DNA from 2 places in the Rhodococcus sp. BP-349 genome. Region 1 is predicted to be linked to the other one. Evidence: predicted binding sites of a transcription regulator. Region 1 holds the regulator's gene; the other holds the start of a gene.
What was found. Region 1 encodes LexA, which represses DNA repair genes until DNA is damaged. Its sites were predicted from a motif close to CGAACANNTGTTCG; they were not measured.

Region 1 (7,977 bases):
ATCGACGAGGCGCACGAACGCAGTCTCAACATCGACTTCATCCTGGGATATCTCGCCCGGTTGCTCCCCCAGCGTCCCGATCTGAAGGTCATCGTCACCTCCGCCACCATCGACCCGGGCCGCTTCGCCCACCACTTCGCGGTGAACGGCGTCGACGCGCCGATCGTCGAGGTCTCGGGCCGGACATTCCCCGTCGAGGTCCGCTACCGTCCGCTCACTGTCGAGAACGGCGAGCAGACCATCGAACTCGACCCGGTCGACGCCACGTGCGACGCGGTCGAGGAGCTGCTCTCCGAGCCCGAGGGTGACGTGCTGGTGTTCCTGTCGGGCGAGCGCGAGATCCGCGACACCGCCGATGCGCTGAAGGATCGCCGACTGCGCAATGTCGAGATTCTCCCGCTCTACGCCCGGTTGTCCGCCGCTGAGCAGCACCGCGTCTTCACCGGCCACACCGGTCGACGAGTCGTGTTGTCCACCAACGTCGCCGAGACGTCGCTCACCGTGCCGGGCATCCGGTACGTCGTCGACCCCGGCACCGCGCGCATCTCGCGCTACTCGCTCCGCACCAAGGTGCAGCGTCTGCCGATCGAACCCATTTCGCAGGCATCGGCTCGTCAGCGGGCCGGCCGATGCGGACGTGTCGCGGACGGCATCTGCATCCGGCTGTATTCGGAGGAGGACTTCGAAGCCCGGCCGGAGTACACCGATCCCGAGATCCTGCGCACGAACCTCGCATCGGTGATCCTGCAGATGGCCTCGCTGGGACTGGGCCGCATCGACGCGTTCCCGTTCGTCGAGGCACCGGACCCGCGCAGCATCCGTGACGGCTTGGGACTGCTCGACGAGCTCGGAGCGCTGGAGTCGCAGGGCGAGGACGGGCCCGTGCTCACCCCGCTCGGCAAGGAGCTCGCCGGGCTCCCCGTCGATCCGCGCATGGCGCGCATGCTGGTCGAGGCCAACCGCAACGGATGCCTGCGGGAAGTTCTCGTCATCGTCTCGGCGCTCTCGATCCAGGACGTGCGCGAGCGGCCCGCCGAGCATCAGCAGGCCGCCGACGAGATGCACAAGCGCTTCGTCGTGGAGGGTTCGGACTTTCTCGCACTGTGGCAACTGTGGACGTATCTGGGAGACCAGCGACGAGAGCTGTCCTCCAACCAGTTCCGGCGCATGTGCCGATCGGAATTCCTGCACTACCTGCGCATCCGCGAATGGCAGGACCTGCACGGTCAGCTGCGCCAGATCACGCGCGGCCTGGGCTGGACCATGCCTGATGCAGGCGACTCCTCGGAGCCGAACCATGCCGTGATCCACCAGGCACTGCTGCCGGGACTGCTGTCGCACATCGGTCTTCGCGAGGGCGACAAGAAGGATTTCCTCGGGGCACGTGGGTCGACCTTCGCCGTCTTCCCGGGTTCGAGCCTGTTCCGCAAGCCGCCGCGCTGGATCATGGCGGCCGAGCTCGTGGAGACCAGCCGACTCTGGGCGCGCATGGGTGCGCGCATCGAGCCCGAGTGGGCCGAGAAGCTGGCCCCGCACCTGGTCAAGCGTCAGTACTCGGAGCCGCACTGGTCGACGAAGCGCGAAGTGGCGATGGCCTACGAGCGCGTCACGTTGTACGGGATTCCTCTCGCCGCCCGGCGGCCCGTCACTTTCAGCGGTATCGATGCCGAGGTCTCGCGCGACCTGTTCATCCGCCACGCCCTCGTACAGGGCGAGTGGCGCACGCACCACCGCTTCTTCCACGCCAACCAGGAGATGCGCAGCGACGCCGAGGAACTGGAGTCGCGCGCCCGCCGACGCGACATCGTCGTCGATGACGACACCCTCTTCGCCTTCTACGACGAGCGTGTACCTGCGACCGTGGTGTCGGCTCGTCACTTCGACCGGTGGTGGAAGAAGGCGTCCCGCACGACGCCGGACCTGCTGGACTTCGATCGCGCCACCGTCGTCAACCCGGACGCCGCCGCGGTCGTCGAGGGCGACTATCCCGACGCCTGGCGTCAGGGCGAGGCGCAATTCCCTCTGACGTATCAGTTCGAGCCGGGCACGGAGGACGACGGCGTCACCATCACCATCCCCATCGCCCTCCTCCCCCGCGTCGCCGACGTCGGATTCGATTGGCTCGTCCCCGGCATGCGCGTCGAGTTGGTGACGGCCCTGATCAAGACTCTTCCGAAGGAGTTGCGTCGCAACGTCGTCCCAGCACCCGACCACGCGGTGGCCGCCGTCGCGGCGATGCGTCCGAGGACGGAACCGCTCCTGGTCGCACTGTCGCGTGAACTCACCCGCATGGGTGCCGTGCCGATCGCACCGTCGGATTTCGAGCCGTCCGCGCTGCCCCGCCACCTGAAGATGACGTTCGTGGTGGTCGACGATCGCGGCCGTCGACTGGACAAGGACACGTCCCTCTCCGCCTTGCGCACCCGACTCGGTGCCGCCGCGGCCGCTGCGGTCGGCGTCGCCGCCAAGGACTCGGAGAAGGCTCCGGTGACACGGTGGACGTCCGAGACCATCGGCACACTCGAGCCCACTGTCACCCGAACGGTCAACTCGCAGAAGGTGACCGGCTATCCCGCTCTGGTCCCGGAGAAGGGCGGAGTCGCCGTTCGTGTCCTGGGCACCGCCGCCGAGCAGCGAGCAGCGATGCGCGAGGGCACCCGACGCCTCCTGCTCGACGCGATGCCGTTGTCGACGAAGAACCTGCTGACCGGACGCTCCCCGGCGCAGCGGCTGGCGCTGGGTCAGAATCCCCACGGGAGCATCGAGGCGTTCGTCGAGGACTGCCGCACCCTCGCCGCCGACGAGCTGATGATGAAGCACGGCGGCCCGGTGTCCACGCCCGAGGCGTACGCGGCGCTGGAGAAGGCGGTTCGGGGTGAACTCGCCGGCCGGACGGCCGCGGTGCTCCGCACGGCGGAGCCGTCTCTCGGTGCCGCGACAAGGGTCCGCCTCGCGCTCGACGACGCGACCGGTGACGCCGCGGACGACGTGCGCCAGCAGCTGGACGGGCTGATCTTTCCGGGGTACGTCTTCGAGACCGGCGAAGCGCACCTGCCGCATCTGCCGCGCTATCTCGACGCAGCCGAACGCCGACTACGCGCATTCCCGTCCAGCGCTCGCCGCGACGCGGCGGGGATGGACGTGCTGGACCGCGTCTACGCGGACTACGACGCCCTGCTCGGGTCGGTACCGGACTCGGTGGGCCGCAGCGATGCCGTGCGGGAGATCGCCTGGATGATCGAGGAGCTGAGGGTGAACTTGTTCGCTCAGACCCTCGGAACGCTGTACCCCGTGAGCGAGAAGCGGGTGCGCAAGGCGATCGACGACGTCCGACGCACAGTGCGACGGTGACTCACCGCTGAGCAGCGGGCTCCGCGTCCTCGGCGGGGGTGTCATCGTGCTCGGCACGATGGCGACGAAGGTCCTCGATCTCGCGTTCGAAGTCGTCCGCACTGCTGAACGAACGATAGACGGAGGCGAACCGGAGATAGGCCACCTCGTCGAGATCGCGCAGTGGCCCGAGGATGGCGAGTCCGACCTCGTTGCTGGGAATCTCGGCCGACCCGGAAGCCCGTACCGTGTCCTCGACCTGCTGGGCGAGCAGAACGAGCGCGTCGTTGTCGACCTGGCGGCCCTGGCAGGCCCGGCGGACTCCCTTGACCACCTTCTCGCGGCTGAAGGGCTCACTGACACCACTGCGCTTCACGACGGACAGCACCGCTGTCTCCACCGTGGTGAACCGTCGACCGCACTCGGGGCAGGAACGCCGTCGCCGGATCGCCTGGCCCTCTTCCGCTTCCCGCGAATCGACGACGCGTGAGTCGGGGTGGCGGCAGAACGGGCAGTGCATCGGACAGAGACCCCTCGATGGCTCGGGCAATTCCCGAGCGCCACGGCGGCTCTCGGTGTGTCCAGCGTACCGGGGCGGGCTCCGTCGGCCCCGGGGACGTGCCCGGTCGGTGTCAGCGTCCGGCGACGACGCCCATCTCCGCCTGCTGCGAGACGGACGGCTGTGCCGGAACGGCGGCGGAGCGCATGTTCGCCAGTCCCACCAGCCCCAGAGCGGACACAGCTGTGATCAGCGCCACAGCGACGGACGTCGCGAATCCGTGTCCACGACGAGTGCGGTGTTCGACCTGCGAGACACCGTTCGAGCGGCGACGGTAGTCGACGGCGCCGCCGTCGGGCCGGCGGGAATCACGCGGAGCGGGGCTGCGACGGACCGTCGTGCGCTCGCGGAGGTCGGTCATCGTGGACCCGGCCGCGCGGTCGGTCACACCCCAGTAGGAATCGTCGTCGCAGGTCCAGCGTGTGCGGCCGGGTGCGTGCATGTCGATGGAACGTGCGGTGCCGACAGTCAGCAGGTCACTTCGAGTCATTGCAACCACTCCTCGTGGATAGCCGGTGGCCGTCCGCGTCGCCGATGCACCGAGGTGTTCGAACAACACATTCGCCCACGCGTTCGAATGAACGCATGTTCGATGTATAGCAGTCCGGTCCGACAAAGTGCATCGAACACGCGACACGCTTCGAACAGGTGTTTGATCCGAGTCCCGTTTCGGTTTAGGTTCGACACACGCACAACGGACGTGACACCAGCACCACCTGCCCCACGTCCACTGCTACCGATGGAGGTATCTCGATGAAGGACGACAGCTCATCCGGCACGGTCGGCGGGCGCGCGTCAGCGACCGGCTCGGCCACGACCGCCGACACCGAGTCCGGTCTCACCGAACGTCAGCGGCGAGTGCTCGAGGTGATCCGTGCGTCGGTGGTCGAGCGCGGCTATCCCCCGAGCATCCGGGAGATCGGTGACGCCGTCGGGTTGACGTCCACCTCGTCGGTCGCGCACCAGCTGCGCACCCTCGAGCGCAAGGGATTCCTGCGCCGCGACCCCAACCGTCCCCGCGCCGTCGACGTACGTCTGCCGGGCGAGAACGGGCGCCCCGAAGAGGTCTCCGCCGTCGCGCAGGACGACCTCGTCGCCGCGGATACCACGAATCACCTCGACAGCGCGGACGCACCGTCGTCGGACGACGATCGCCTGCCCGCGCCGACTTTCGTCCCCGTCCTGGGGCGCATCGCCGCGGGTGGTCCCATCCTCGCGGAGCAGGCCGTCGAGGACGTGTTCCCGCTTCCGCGCGAGCTCGTCGGGTCCGGCTCGCTGTTCCTTCTCCGCGTCGTCGGTGAGTCGATGATCGACGCCGCGATCTGCGACGGAGACTGGGTCGTGGTCCGCCAGCAGAACGTTGCGGACAACGGCGACATCGTTGCCGCCATGATCGACGGCGAAGCCACGGTCAAGACGTTCAAGCGCACCGGTGGCGACGTGTGGCTGCTCCCCCACAACGACCTGTTCGAACCCATTCCCGGTAACGACGCCGTGGTCCTGGGCAAGGTCGTCACGGTGATGCGCAAGCTCTGATCCACGACAGACGAAAGCCGGCGCTGGACATCCAGCGCCGGCTTCGTCGTGTTCGGTGTGGTTACAGATCCAGCCCGCGGCCGATGATCTCCTTCATGATCTCCGTCGTACCGCCGTAGATGGTCTGCACGCGAGAGTCCATGTACGCCTTGGCGATCGGGTACTCCTTCATGTAGCCGTAGCCACCGTGCAGCTGCAGGCACCGGTCGATGAGCTTGACCTGGTTCTCGGTGGTCCACCACTTGGCCATGGCGGCTTCCTGCACCGACAGCTCGTTCGCGTTGAGCTGCTCGATGTACTTGTCCACCATGATGCGGACGGCAGTCGTCTCGGTCGCGCACTCGGCGAGCACGAAGCGTGTGTTCTGGAACTTGCCGATCGGCTTACCGAAGGCCTTGCGGTCCTTGCAGTACTGAATGGTCATCGCCAGCGCCGACTCCATCGCGGCGGCCGCGACGACGGCGATCGACAGACGCTCCTGCGGCAGGTTCTGCATCAGGTAGATGAAGCCCATGCCCTCCTCGCCGAGCATGTTGGCGGCGGGAATGCGAACGTCGGTGAAGCTGAGCTCCGCGGTGTCCTGCGCCTTCATACCGATCTTGTCGAGGTTGCGGCCGCGCTCGAATCCGGGCATGTCGCGCTCGACGACGAACAGGCTGAAGCCCTGCGCGCCCTTCTCCGGATCGGTGCACGCCACCACGATGATGATGTCGGCGTTGATGCCGTTGGTGATGAACGTCTTGGAGCCGTTGAGCACCCAGTCGTCACCGTCCCGGACGGCCTTGGTCTTGATGCCCTGCAGGTCGCTGCCCGTACCGGGTTCGGTCATCGCGATCGCGGTGATCAGCTCGCCGGAGCAGAAGCCGGGCAGCCAGCGCTGCTTCTGCTCGTCGTTGGTCAGCTCGATCAGGTACGGAGCGACGACATCGTTGTGCAGCGTGAACCCGATGCCGCTGTACCCGCCGGCCGTGGTCTCCTCGGTGACGATGGCGTTGTAGCGGAAGTCCTTGACTCCGCCGCCGCCGAACTCCTCCGGCACTGCCATGCCCAGGAAGCCCTGCTTGCCGGCCTCGACCCACACGCCGCGGTCGACGATGTTCTGCGTCTCCCACTCGGCATGGTGCGGCGCGACATGCTGCTCGAGAAACTTCTTGTACGAGCTGCGGAAAAGGTCGTGCTCGGCCTCGAACAACGTGCGCTTCATGGTTCTCCTCGTCAGACGTACTGCGGATCTCCTTCGACAGTAGAACCCTGTCCATTCCGGGTCGATGACCAGTGCGAGCGCGTTCGGTGACCTCGGCGTCAGCCCGATATCGCCTGGCCCGTCCGCGATCGGCTCCGTAACCTCTGCGCGATGCCGCTCCACTTCCATGTCTCATCGTCACGCAACCGCGACTCGATCTCGCGGTTCGGGCTGGACTGGCAGCGCATGGGTGCGGCACGGGGCATCGCAGGCAGCAATGAGCCCGAGCAGCAGGGGTGCTTTCTGGCGCGGGACGAGTGGGAGTGTCACCGGTTCGTCCGGATGAACAACACCGGCGGGCCGGTCGATGTCTGGGAAGTGGCAGGTATCCGTTCATCCGATCTCGTCGAGTCGCCTCACCACTACTTCTATTACCCCGGCGTCATTCCGCCCGCGCAGCTGACACGACGTCACTGACTCGAATCGGGTGTGCTGAGCCGCGGCATCCGCGGCTCAGCACACCCGGCCGTCTCAGAGCCCGAGCACCCACCGGTGCCCGACGCGCTCGGCGATCACACTGCCGCTGGTCGCCGATGCGAGGACACCGTCGAGGCGGGCACCGTCGCCGATCACCCGGAGCCGCACGTCCGACCCGTAGGTCACGTCGTCGACGGCGAATCCGTGCACTCGCAGAACGCCCTCCACCCGGCCGGCAACGGCATGTGGCAGGGCCATCTCCAGGACGTCGACGCGCACGAGCTCACCGACCTCCGCGCGGTCGAGCGCCGCACTCACCGCGCCCGAGTAGGCGCGCACCAGTCCACCGGCGCCGAGCTTGACGCCCCCGAACCACCGACTGACGACGGCCACCACGTCGACCAGGTCGCGGCCGGTCAGCACGCCGAGCATCGGAACGCCTGCCGTACCGCCAGGTTCGCCGTCGTCCGATGCGCGCTGACGACGGAGCTCCTGATCTGCGCCGACGACGAAAGCCCAGCAGTGGTGGCCCGCATCGGGAAACTCTGCCGACACCGCAGCGACCACGTCGAGCGCCTCGGACTCGGTGTGGACGCTGACCACGCGGGCGAGGAAGCGGCTCCGCTCGATCACCGTTTCCGCATCGACGTGTCGGGTCGAGACGAGGGCATGCGGCACGGAGCCAGCCTAGATCCGGCGGTTGTGCCGAGCCTGCAGAACGAGGGGCGGCAGAACCCAGACGACGAGCGCCGCGGTCACCCACCAGTACCAACCCGGAACGGCATTCAGCGCCAAGGCCCCGACGAACAGAGCAGACCCACTGCAGCTGTGAAGCAGGTCGACGTCACGGCGACGCACCGCGGGGCCGCGCAACCAGGAGATGCGCTGGTCG
Region 2 (7,977 bases), on a different contig from region 1:
CACGCCGCCGACGGATGCACACCGGAACGCGCCACGTTCTCTCCGACGGACGCGTCGAACGGCACAGCGCCGATGACCGGTACCCCCGTCACCTCGCCGAGGCGGTCCCTCGTCTTCACGGTTCTGTCCAGGCGCTCACGGACGACAGCGAGCACCAGTCCCAGGAGCAGGCCCAGCCCGACCCCGAGACCGATGATCGGGACGATGCGTGGCGACACCGGGGTCTCCGGCACACTCGCGGGCTCCACCACCCTGACCTGCGCGATCGGCGTTCCCCCGCCCGGAGGTGTCTCCAGCTCGTCGACGAAACCGACGAAGGCCTGCGCGAGAGCATTCGCGTGTCGTGCAGCACGCCCGGCATCGGTGTCCGACACGCACGCCGCCACGAGAACGGTGTCGGGCGACGACGACGTCCGCACGTTCGAGGCCAGGTCGCGGGGAGCCATCGGGTCGCCGGACGCCTCGAGCGCGCGTCGAGCGACCGCTTCGCCGCGGAGCAGTTCGGCGTAGGAACTCACTCGCTGTTGAGACGCGAGATTGCCTTGGTATGCCTCGGCCACCGAGGACGCCGAGGATTCCGTCGACACGTACAGCGTCGTGCATGCCTCGTATGTCGGCTCGGTCGACACCACGTACACCACGGCGGCAACCGTGCCCGACACCAGCGCGATCAGGATCACCAGCCACCGGGACCTGATGATCCTCAGGTACTCGGAGATATCCACGTCGACTCCTAGCAGGTACGGCTGCCGTGGGGCAGCGGTCGCTACGAGCGACACTGCTCGACCTTAGCCGCGACTCGCGTTCTCTTCCTGTCGGTTACGACCCGGCGCCGGTCCGGTCTGTGGCAATCTTCTCTCGGTGACCAAGCTCGACCGCACCGACGCTCGCCTGCTGCTCGCGCTCTGCGACATCCCTCGCGCCACCGGGGTGCATCTCGCCTCGGTTCTCGGACTGGCTCGAAACACCGTTCAGGCCAGGCTCTCTCGTTGGGACGAATCACATACCCTCGCGCCGATGGACCGCCTCGTCTCTCCTCGGGACCTGGGGTATCCCCTCCGCGCCTACGTGGGGGCAGTGACTGATCAGCATCGGCTCGAGGCAGTCATCGACCGTCTGCGAGGCATAGCCGAGGTGACCGAGGTGGTCGGCGTCTCGGGCGGAGCGGATCTGCAGATCGGTGTCTCGGCTGCGGACGCCGATGATCTGTATCGCGTGGCCGGGCTCATCCTCGCGGTCCCCGGAGTCGAACGCACGACGGTCTCCGTGGTGATGCGCGAAGCGATTCCCTATCGCACCCGGCCCCTGATCGAGAGACTTGCGCGCGAGAACGACAATTCCTGATCCGCCTCCTGTGACGTGCGCGCAAAACAAGGGCCGGGCCCACCGGAAGCGCGCAACCGCCCCTCCACGCAGGTTCCACGCTGATACCGTCCGACGGGTGATACGCCCAGGTTCCGGCGGCCGCAGTCGTGGTCGGTCCCGGGCACCCTTGACCGACGTCGTGCGTCGCCGTATCGCTGTCCTGATTCCGACGTTCGCCATCCCCGGCATCCTCACGATGTTCAGCGAGGCCGGCCCGGCCGCCGGCGCTCCGCGTATCGCGGCCATCGCCGTCCTGCTGTCCACTCTTCCCGTGGCCGCAGTGGTCGCCACCGCCCGCAAATCGTTCACGTGGTGGCGCCGGGCCCGCACCCAGCGCGCGGTCGCTCTGGCCTTCACCGTCTACGCCGACGTGGGCACGTCGATCTTCCTTCTGCTGTGCAGCAGTCACGCTCTGGGTCTCGCCGGGTGCGCCCTGTTCGCGGTCGTCAGCTCCTACGTCGCCTTCTTCGGCGGGCGGACGACGGTAGTGGTGCACCTGGTGCTGACCACCGTCGTGATCGCCTGGATGACCGCCCTGGTACTGCGCGAGCAACCCATCGGGGCCATGGCGACCATCGCGGCGGCCACCAGCATCTGGCTGGCCGTGAATGCGACCATGTCCATCGTCAGCACCACCTCGATGTCGCTGCACCGGCACCTCGAGCGACAGATCGACAGCGCGCGGACCGACCCCCTGACGGGACTGCTCAACCTCCGCGGCCTCGAGGTGCAGGCGAAGCGGCAGCTCCGCGAACCATCACGGGTCGGGTTCCTGCTGGTCGATCTCGACCACTTCAAGTGGGTCAACGATCATCACGGCCACATCGCCGGTGACGGCGTGCTCGCGCTGGCCGCGCAGCGCCTGCGAGATCACCTGGGTGATCGGGCGGTGGTGGCCCGACGCGGCGGCGAGGAGTTCTTGGTGGTGCTCGACGCGCAGTCCAGCGGACTGCACGCTCTCGCCGAGTCGATCCGCCTCGCACTGTCCGACACTGCCGACCTCATTCCGGTGACGGTCAGCATCGGGGTCTCCTGCCTCGACACCACGCGCATGACGGCGGCCCCCATCGCCTCGACGATCAACCACGGCATGCATCTCGCGGACATCGCCATGTACCGAGCGAAGGCCGCGGGCCGCAACACCGTGGTGGTCTACGCGGACTGACGTCCGCACCGGTTTGCCGTCCGCCCCCTCGGGTAGCTCGCACACGAGCCATCACCAGGGCGTAGTTCAGGAGTCGAACCGCCGGGGCGGCACCGGGCTTGTCGGCAGGTGGATCAGCTCCGACGATCCGATGTCCGCCGGCGCGACGTTCTGCGCGGCGATGATCGCGGCGGCATGCTCGCTGTCCGTGGTGCCGTGCGCCCGCGCCAGGCGGGACAGCCGAGTGCGTGCCGCCGCCGTGGAGTCGTCGAAGAACTCGGCCAGCACACCGGTCGCCCCCGAGATGGTGGCGGCGCCGCTGAGCACCGTCTGCACGGCAGCCGACGCGTCGACGCGGCGCATCTCCGACGCTCCGGTGGTGAGAGCCAGCGCCGTCAGGTCGGCGAGCATCTGTCCCACCTCGTCAGGACGCTGCCCTCCCCACGGCTCGGCGGTGTAGACGGCGAGCGCGCCGAGTCCGACGCCCAGCGCGACGACCGGATACGCCCGCACTGCGCCCACGCCGCTCTCCTCGGCCAGTGCGCGGTACTGCTCCCAGCGGCTGCTTCCCGCCGCCGAGGCGTCGCCGATCATGGCCACGGCCGATTCCTGTGCACTGGTGCGGACGGGGCCGGACGTGAACAGCCGCTCGTCGGCGGCCGCGCTGCCGACAGTGGCGGTGGCCACGGCGTGCAGGGCATCGCCGTCCAGCAGGGAGATGACGGCGATGTGTGCGTCGAAGCCGGTGCGCGCTGTGGTCGCGATGCGCTCGAGGAGGGCGGGCAGGTCGAAGCGAGTGACCAGCGTGGCGGTGATGTCGGCGAGGGCGAGCCGAGTGGGCGTCGTGTTCACCGGGGACCTCCGTTGTCTCGTTCGTCTCTCATGCTGATACGACGGGCCACGACGTCGGCGGCGACTTCGGTGACGCTGCGCCCCCGCGCGAAGGCGTGCGCGCGCAGACGATCCATCGCCACATCGGTGGTCACGGCCAGTTGCACCGCGATCATGCCCGCCGCCACGTAGACGTCGGCGCGGCTGTACGGTCCGGCGCCCTCGATGGCGGCGACATCCTCCGATGCCGGCGCATCCTCCGGGGTCGCCGCCGTGTCGTCGGTGCCGTCCGGGTTCACGTAGTGCCCGAGCACCGTACGCGCGATGGCCACGGCGCACATGCGCGCCGCGTCGTGCTCGACGTCGGTCAGATCCACGGGCGTCGAGCGGTAGAGCTCCAGGACCCCGAACGACGAGGCGCCACCCAGCAGCGGATAGGCATACATCCCGCGAGCTCCCAGAGTGGCCGCGCCCTGCCCGAAGATGGGCCAGCGGGCCGCGGAATCGGGCGAGCGAATGTCGCCCACGCGCACCGGTTCCGCCGTGCGGTGCGCGTCCAGACACGGACCCTCGCCGACGGTGAACTGCAGTTCGTCGAGCTGCTGCGAGAGCGAGTCGGTGGCGAAGACGAGCTCACGCACATCGTGCGAGGTACCGAGAAGCGCGACCGCGGCACCGTCCACACCCGTCAGCCGGACCGACGTCTCGGTGACGTATCGGATGCCGGTGAACGACGAGTCGTTGTCACGAGAGGAACCACGACGTTCGTCGTCGCGGGTGGGGTCGTCGGGCACGGAATCCACGAGCGAACCTCCTCAGGACGCACTGTGCGCCTCGACACCCAGTGTCCCACGCGACGTGTGCAGGACGCGGAATGCGCCTCCTACTTTCCTGTCCCGCTGCGCAGCAGCTACTTGCCTATCCCGCTGCGCAGAAGCTTCCAGGGCACGGCCGCGGACTCGAGCTGCACCGCGAGGCTCATCTTGGAGGTGCCGTCGACGCGCTCCTCGAAGCGGATGGGCACTTCGGCGATGCGGAGACCGTGCTTGACGACGCGGTAGTTCATCTCCACCTGGAAGGCGTAGCCGTTGCTGCCGACGGACGCGACGTCGATGGTGCGGAGTGTCGACGCGCGCCACGCCTTGAAGCCGGCCGTCGCGTCCTTGACCTTCAGCCGCAGGATGCCGTTGACGTAGAGGTTGGCCCACTTCGACAGCGCCTTGCGGTGCCACGGCCAGTCCTCGGCCACCGCGCCGCCGGAGACGTAGCGTGATCCGAGCACCACGGCGGCGTCCGACTCCTGGAGACGCTGCACCATGCGCGGGACGGCCTCGCACGGGTGCGAGAGATCCGCGTCCATCTGCACGACGATGTCGGCCCCCTCCTCCAACGCGCGCAGGATGCCCGCCACGTAGGCGCGGCCCAGCCCGTCCTTGGTGGTGCGATGCAGAACACTCACCGGGATGGCGGCGGAGGTGGTGAGCTCGTCCGCCACGTCGCCCGTCCCGTCCGGCGATCCGTCGTCGACCACGAGGACGCCGAGGTTCTTCATCTGCAGGTCGGTGAGCATTCCGACCAGCTTGGGAAGATTCTCGCGCTCGTTGTACGTGGGTACGACGACGGTGATGCGGGGCTCAGCGGAGGCTTCGGACACTGTGGAATGGTGATGGATCGGCCCGAAGATCGCAAGAACCGGACATACCGCGTCGCTCAGCGGTGCGGGGCCATGGCCAGCAGCCCCGCCGAGACCGCCGACGCGGCGACGCACCACACCATGACGGGCGGTGCGCCGGCCAGCATCAGTCCCACCGTCGTCGCCAGGAGAAGAACGGCGAGGGCGGCTGCGGTGCGAGCATCGAGTCGCCTGGTCATCGTCGGCGTACCCCCGTATGTCCACGCGTGATCTGATCGGGGTCGGCCACCGCACGACCCGTGACCACTCGGTCCTCGCACGACGTCTCTCCCCCACCGACCTCACCGACGAAGCCCCCGACCGCTGCACCGACCGCGACACCGAGTGGTCCTCCCGCCGCACCCAGCATGCCGCCCACACTCGCGCCGCTCAGCGCACCGGACAGCATCCCCGACGAGCATTCGTCCACGACGACCTCCAGCGACTCGGCGACACCGCGCACCGGGTCCGGCACCTCGGCAGCCTCGGCGGTCCCCGCCCCTGCCACCACGAGCACCCCACCGGTGACCACTCCCATGACCCACTGACCGAACCTCACGTCTCCCCCGTCCTGTGGCGACCCCGTGCCGCTCACCTGGTCCAGAGAAGCAGCCCGACTGCAGCGACACCATGACGTGGACGCACCACTTGTGTTGCCCTACATGGCCGCACGCTCGACTGCGGCGGGGGAGCGCAGCCAGGTGGGCAGTCCAGCGAAGGACGTCGATGAGTCGCATCGCATCCCACGGCGCGAAGCCCGTCGCGTCGTTGTCGAAGTGGCCGTACACGTCTCGCCACGCGGTACGCCACTCCACGAGCGTTCGGCCCGCGTGCGTGCATGTAGGCAGTTCGAACACATGGTCGATTCTTGTCGGTGGGCCGAGGTACCGTGAGGCATGTTTTCGGGGGGAAACGCGGGGAATGGTCGTCGTGACGACGGCTCCCTCGGCGACCCCGTTCTCGCTCAGCTCGTCGCCACGCAGGAAGAGCTGACGCGGCGCATCGCGGCCTACGACACTCAGCACCTCGGGACCGCGGACCGTCTCGCCCTTCTGGTGCGGGACGAGAAGGTGACGCGGTCGCGGCAGGCGCAGGCGCACGTGTGGCTGGCCGAGCTCGTCCAGCAGCGCGGCTTCGAGGAGACCGGAGCGCACAACGCCGGTGCACTGGCTCAACTCCTCACCATCGACCCCGCAGCCGCCGTCGCTCGTCTGTCCGTGGCCGCCCAGCTCGGCAACAGGACCACCCTGCTCGGCGACGTCATGAAACCCGAGCTGCCCGCCACCGCCGCGGCGCTGCGCGAGGGTGCCATCGACCCGGCGCACGTGACGGTCATCCGGACGTTCGACAAGAACCTCCCCGCCGCCGTGGATGCCGACACCCGCGCCCACGCGGAGCGCCACCTGGCCGACGCGGCGCGCGAGGTGCGTCCCGCGGAGCTCACCGCGCTCGCCGAGCGCATCACCGCGCACATCGTCGAGGAAGGGGAGTTCGAGCTCCCGCCGGAGCGCGTCCGCAAGCGCGGCATCTTCATGGGCAAGCAGGACAGCGACGGCATGCTCAGCGGCAGGTTCGTGCTCGATCCCGAGACCGCGGCGTACGTCGACGCCTACAACAGCACGTACGCGGCGCCCGGAGTGGGCAATCCCGAGGACACACGCGCGCCCGTCATCGCAGTCGAACCGGACGACGAGACGCGCGGACGCGACACCCGGACCACACCGCAACGCAGACACGATGCCCTGAAGCTACTGCTGCGCGACACACTGTCCTCCGACGATCTCGGCAAGCACCGTGGTGTGCCGGTCAAGGTCATCATCGTCGCCCGGCTCGAGGATCTGATCCGGGGCACCGGGCTGGCCACCACCGCAACAGGTTCCACCATGCCGATCCGCGACGTCATCCGCATGGGATCGCACGCCGACCACTACCTCGCAGTCTTCGGCGACGACGACGGCAGACCACTGCACTTCGGCCGCACCCGCCGCATCGCCAGTGAGGACCAGCGCCTCGTCCTCATGGCCACAGACCGCGGATGCACAGCACCGGGATGCGATCGCCCCGCCGTCGCCACGCAGGCGCACCACATCCACGAGTGGCAGGACGGCGGGCCCACAGACATCGAGTCGCTCACCTTCGTGTGCGACATGCACCACCCGATGGTCCATGACGGGGCACTCGGATGGTCCACCAGCACAGCGCCACCAGGCCATCCTTACGCCGGGCGCACTCTGTGGCACCCGCCTGCCCTCATCGACCCGTCGAGGGCGGGCCGAGTGAACCACTACCACCACCCACAGGACTGTCTGTGGGAGGACGACGAGCCGGCGGCCTGAGTCATCTCGATGAGCCGCAACGCATCCCACGGCGCGTAGCCCTTGGCGTCGTTGTCGAAGTAGACGTACACGTCTCGCTTCGCGGCTCGCCACTCACCGATGCGCTCGGCCCACCGGCCGAGCGCCTCGTCGGAGTACCCACTCGCGTAGAGCTCCGTGTCGCCGTGCAACCGGACGTAGACCACGTCGCTGGTCACCTCGGTGAGCATCGGGAATTTCCCGGCATAGTAGGCAACGACGCACCCGATGCCCTGTGCCCGCATCAGCTCGTACGCCTCCGCTGAGTCGAAGCTCGGATGCCGCACCTCGAGACAGTGTCGCAGCGGCCGGTCCTCGTCGACGTCCAGGAACACGCGGTCGTCGGCGAGCTTGTCGTCGTGCTTCTCCCCCAGCCGAGCGGCCTCCGTTGTCGACCGCGGCAGCAGCGCGAAGAAGTCCGCCATCCTCGTGGCGTCGAAACGGAACGTGGCCGGCAGCTGCCACAGGATCGGGCCGAGCCGCGGGCCCAACGCCAGAACACCCGACGCGAAGAAGTTGCCCAGCGCGGCGTCCACCCCGGCCAGCTTCTTCATGTGCGTGACGAAGCGCGGCCCCTTCACCGCGAACACGAAGCCCTCGGGTGTCTCTGC

Region 2: the regulator LexA is predicted to act here: its motif matches at 5,863-5,876, upstream of HQ325_RS02345 (HNH endonuclease signature motif containing protein).

What each region holds. Positions count from the first base shown of each region.
Region 1 is NZ_JABUDR010000003.1:834,427-842,403, reverse strand. Features, by position in the region: gene hrpA (ATP-dependent RNA helicase HrpA) at 1-3,351, shown strand, start outside; gene nrdR (transcriptional regulator NrdR) at 3,353-3,850, opposite strand; gene HQ325_RS20310 (hypothetical protein) at 3,963-4,379, opposite strand; gene lexA (transcriptional repressor LexA) at 4,643-5,425, shown strand; gene HQ325_RS20300 (acyl-CoA dehydrogenase family protein) at 5,487-6,629, opposite strand; gene HQ325_RS20295 (hypothetical protein) at 6,780-7,085, shown strand; gene HQ325_RS20290 (YigZ family protein) at 7,140-7,763, opposite strand; gene HQ325_RS20285 (hypothetical protein) at 7,773-7,977, opposite strand, start outside.
Region 2 is NZ_JABUDR010000001.1:482,762-490,738, reverse strand. Features, by position in the region: gene HQ325_RS02385 (polysaccharide biosynthesis tyrosine autokinase) at 1-779, opposite strand, end outside; gene HQ325_RS02380 (Lrp/AsnC family transcriptional regulator) at 862-1,344, shown strand; gene HQ325_RS02375 (diguanylate cyclase) at 1,493-2,530, shown strand; gene HQ325_RS02370 (GAF domain-containing protein) at 2,597-3,361, opposite strand; gene HQ325_RS02365 (GAF and ANTAR domain-containing protein) at 3,358-4,143, opposite strand; gene HQ325_RS02360 (polyprenol monophosphomannose synthase) at 4,251-4,994, opposite strand; gene HQ325_RS02355 (hypothetical protein) at 5,051-5,212, opposite strand; gene HQ325_RS02350 (hypothetical protein) at 5,209-5,571, opposite strand; gene HQ325_RS02345 (HNH endonuclease signature motif containing protein) at 5,909-7,348, shown strand; gene HQ325_RS02340 (DUF72 domain-containing protein) at 7,297-7,977, opposite strand, start outside.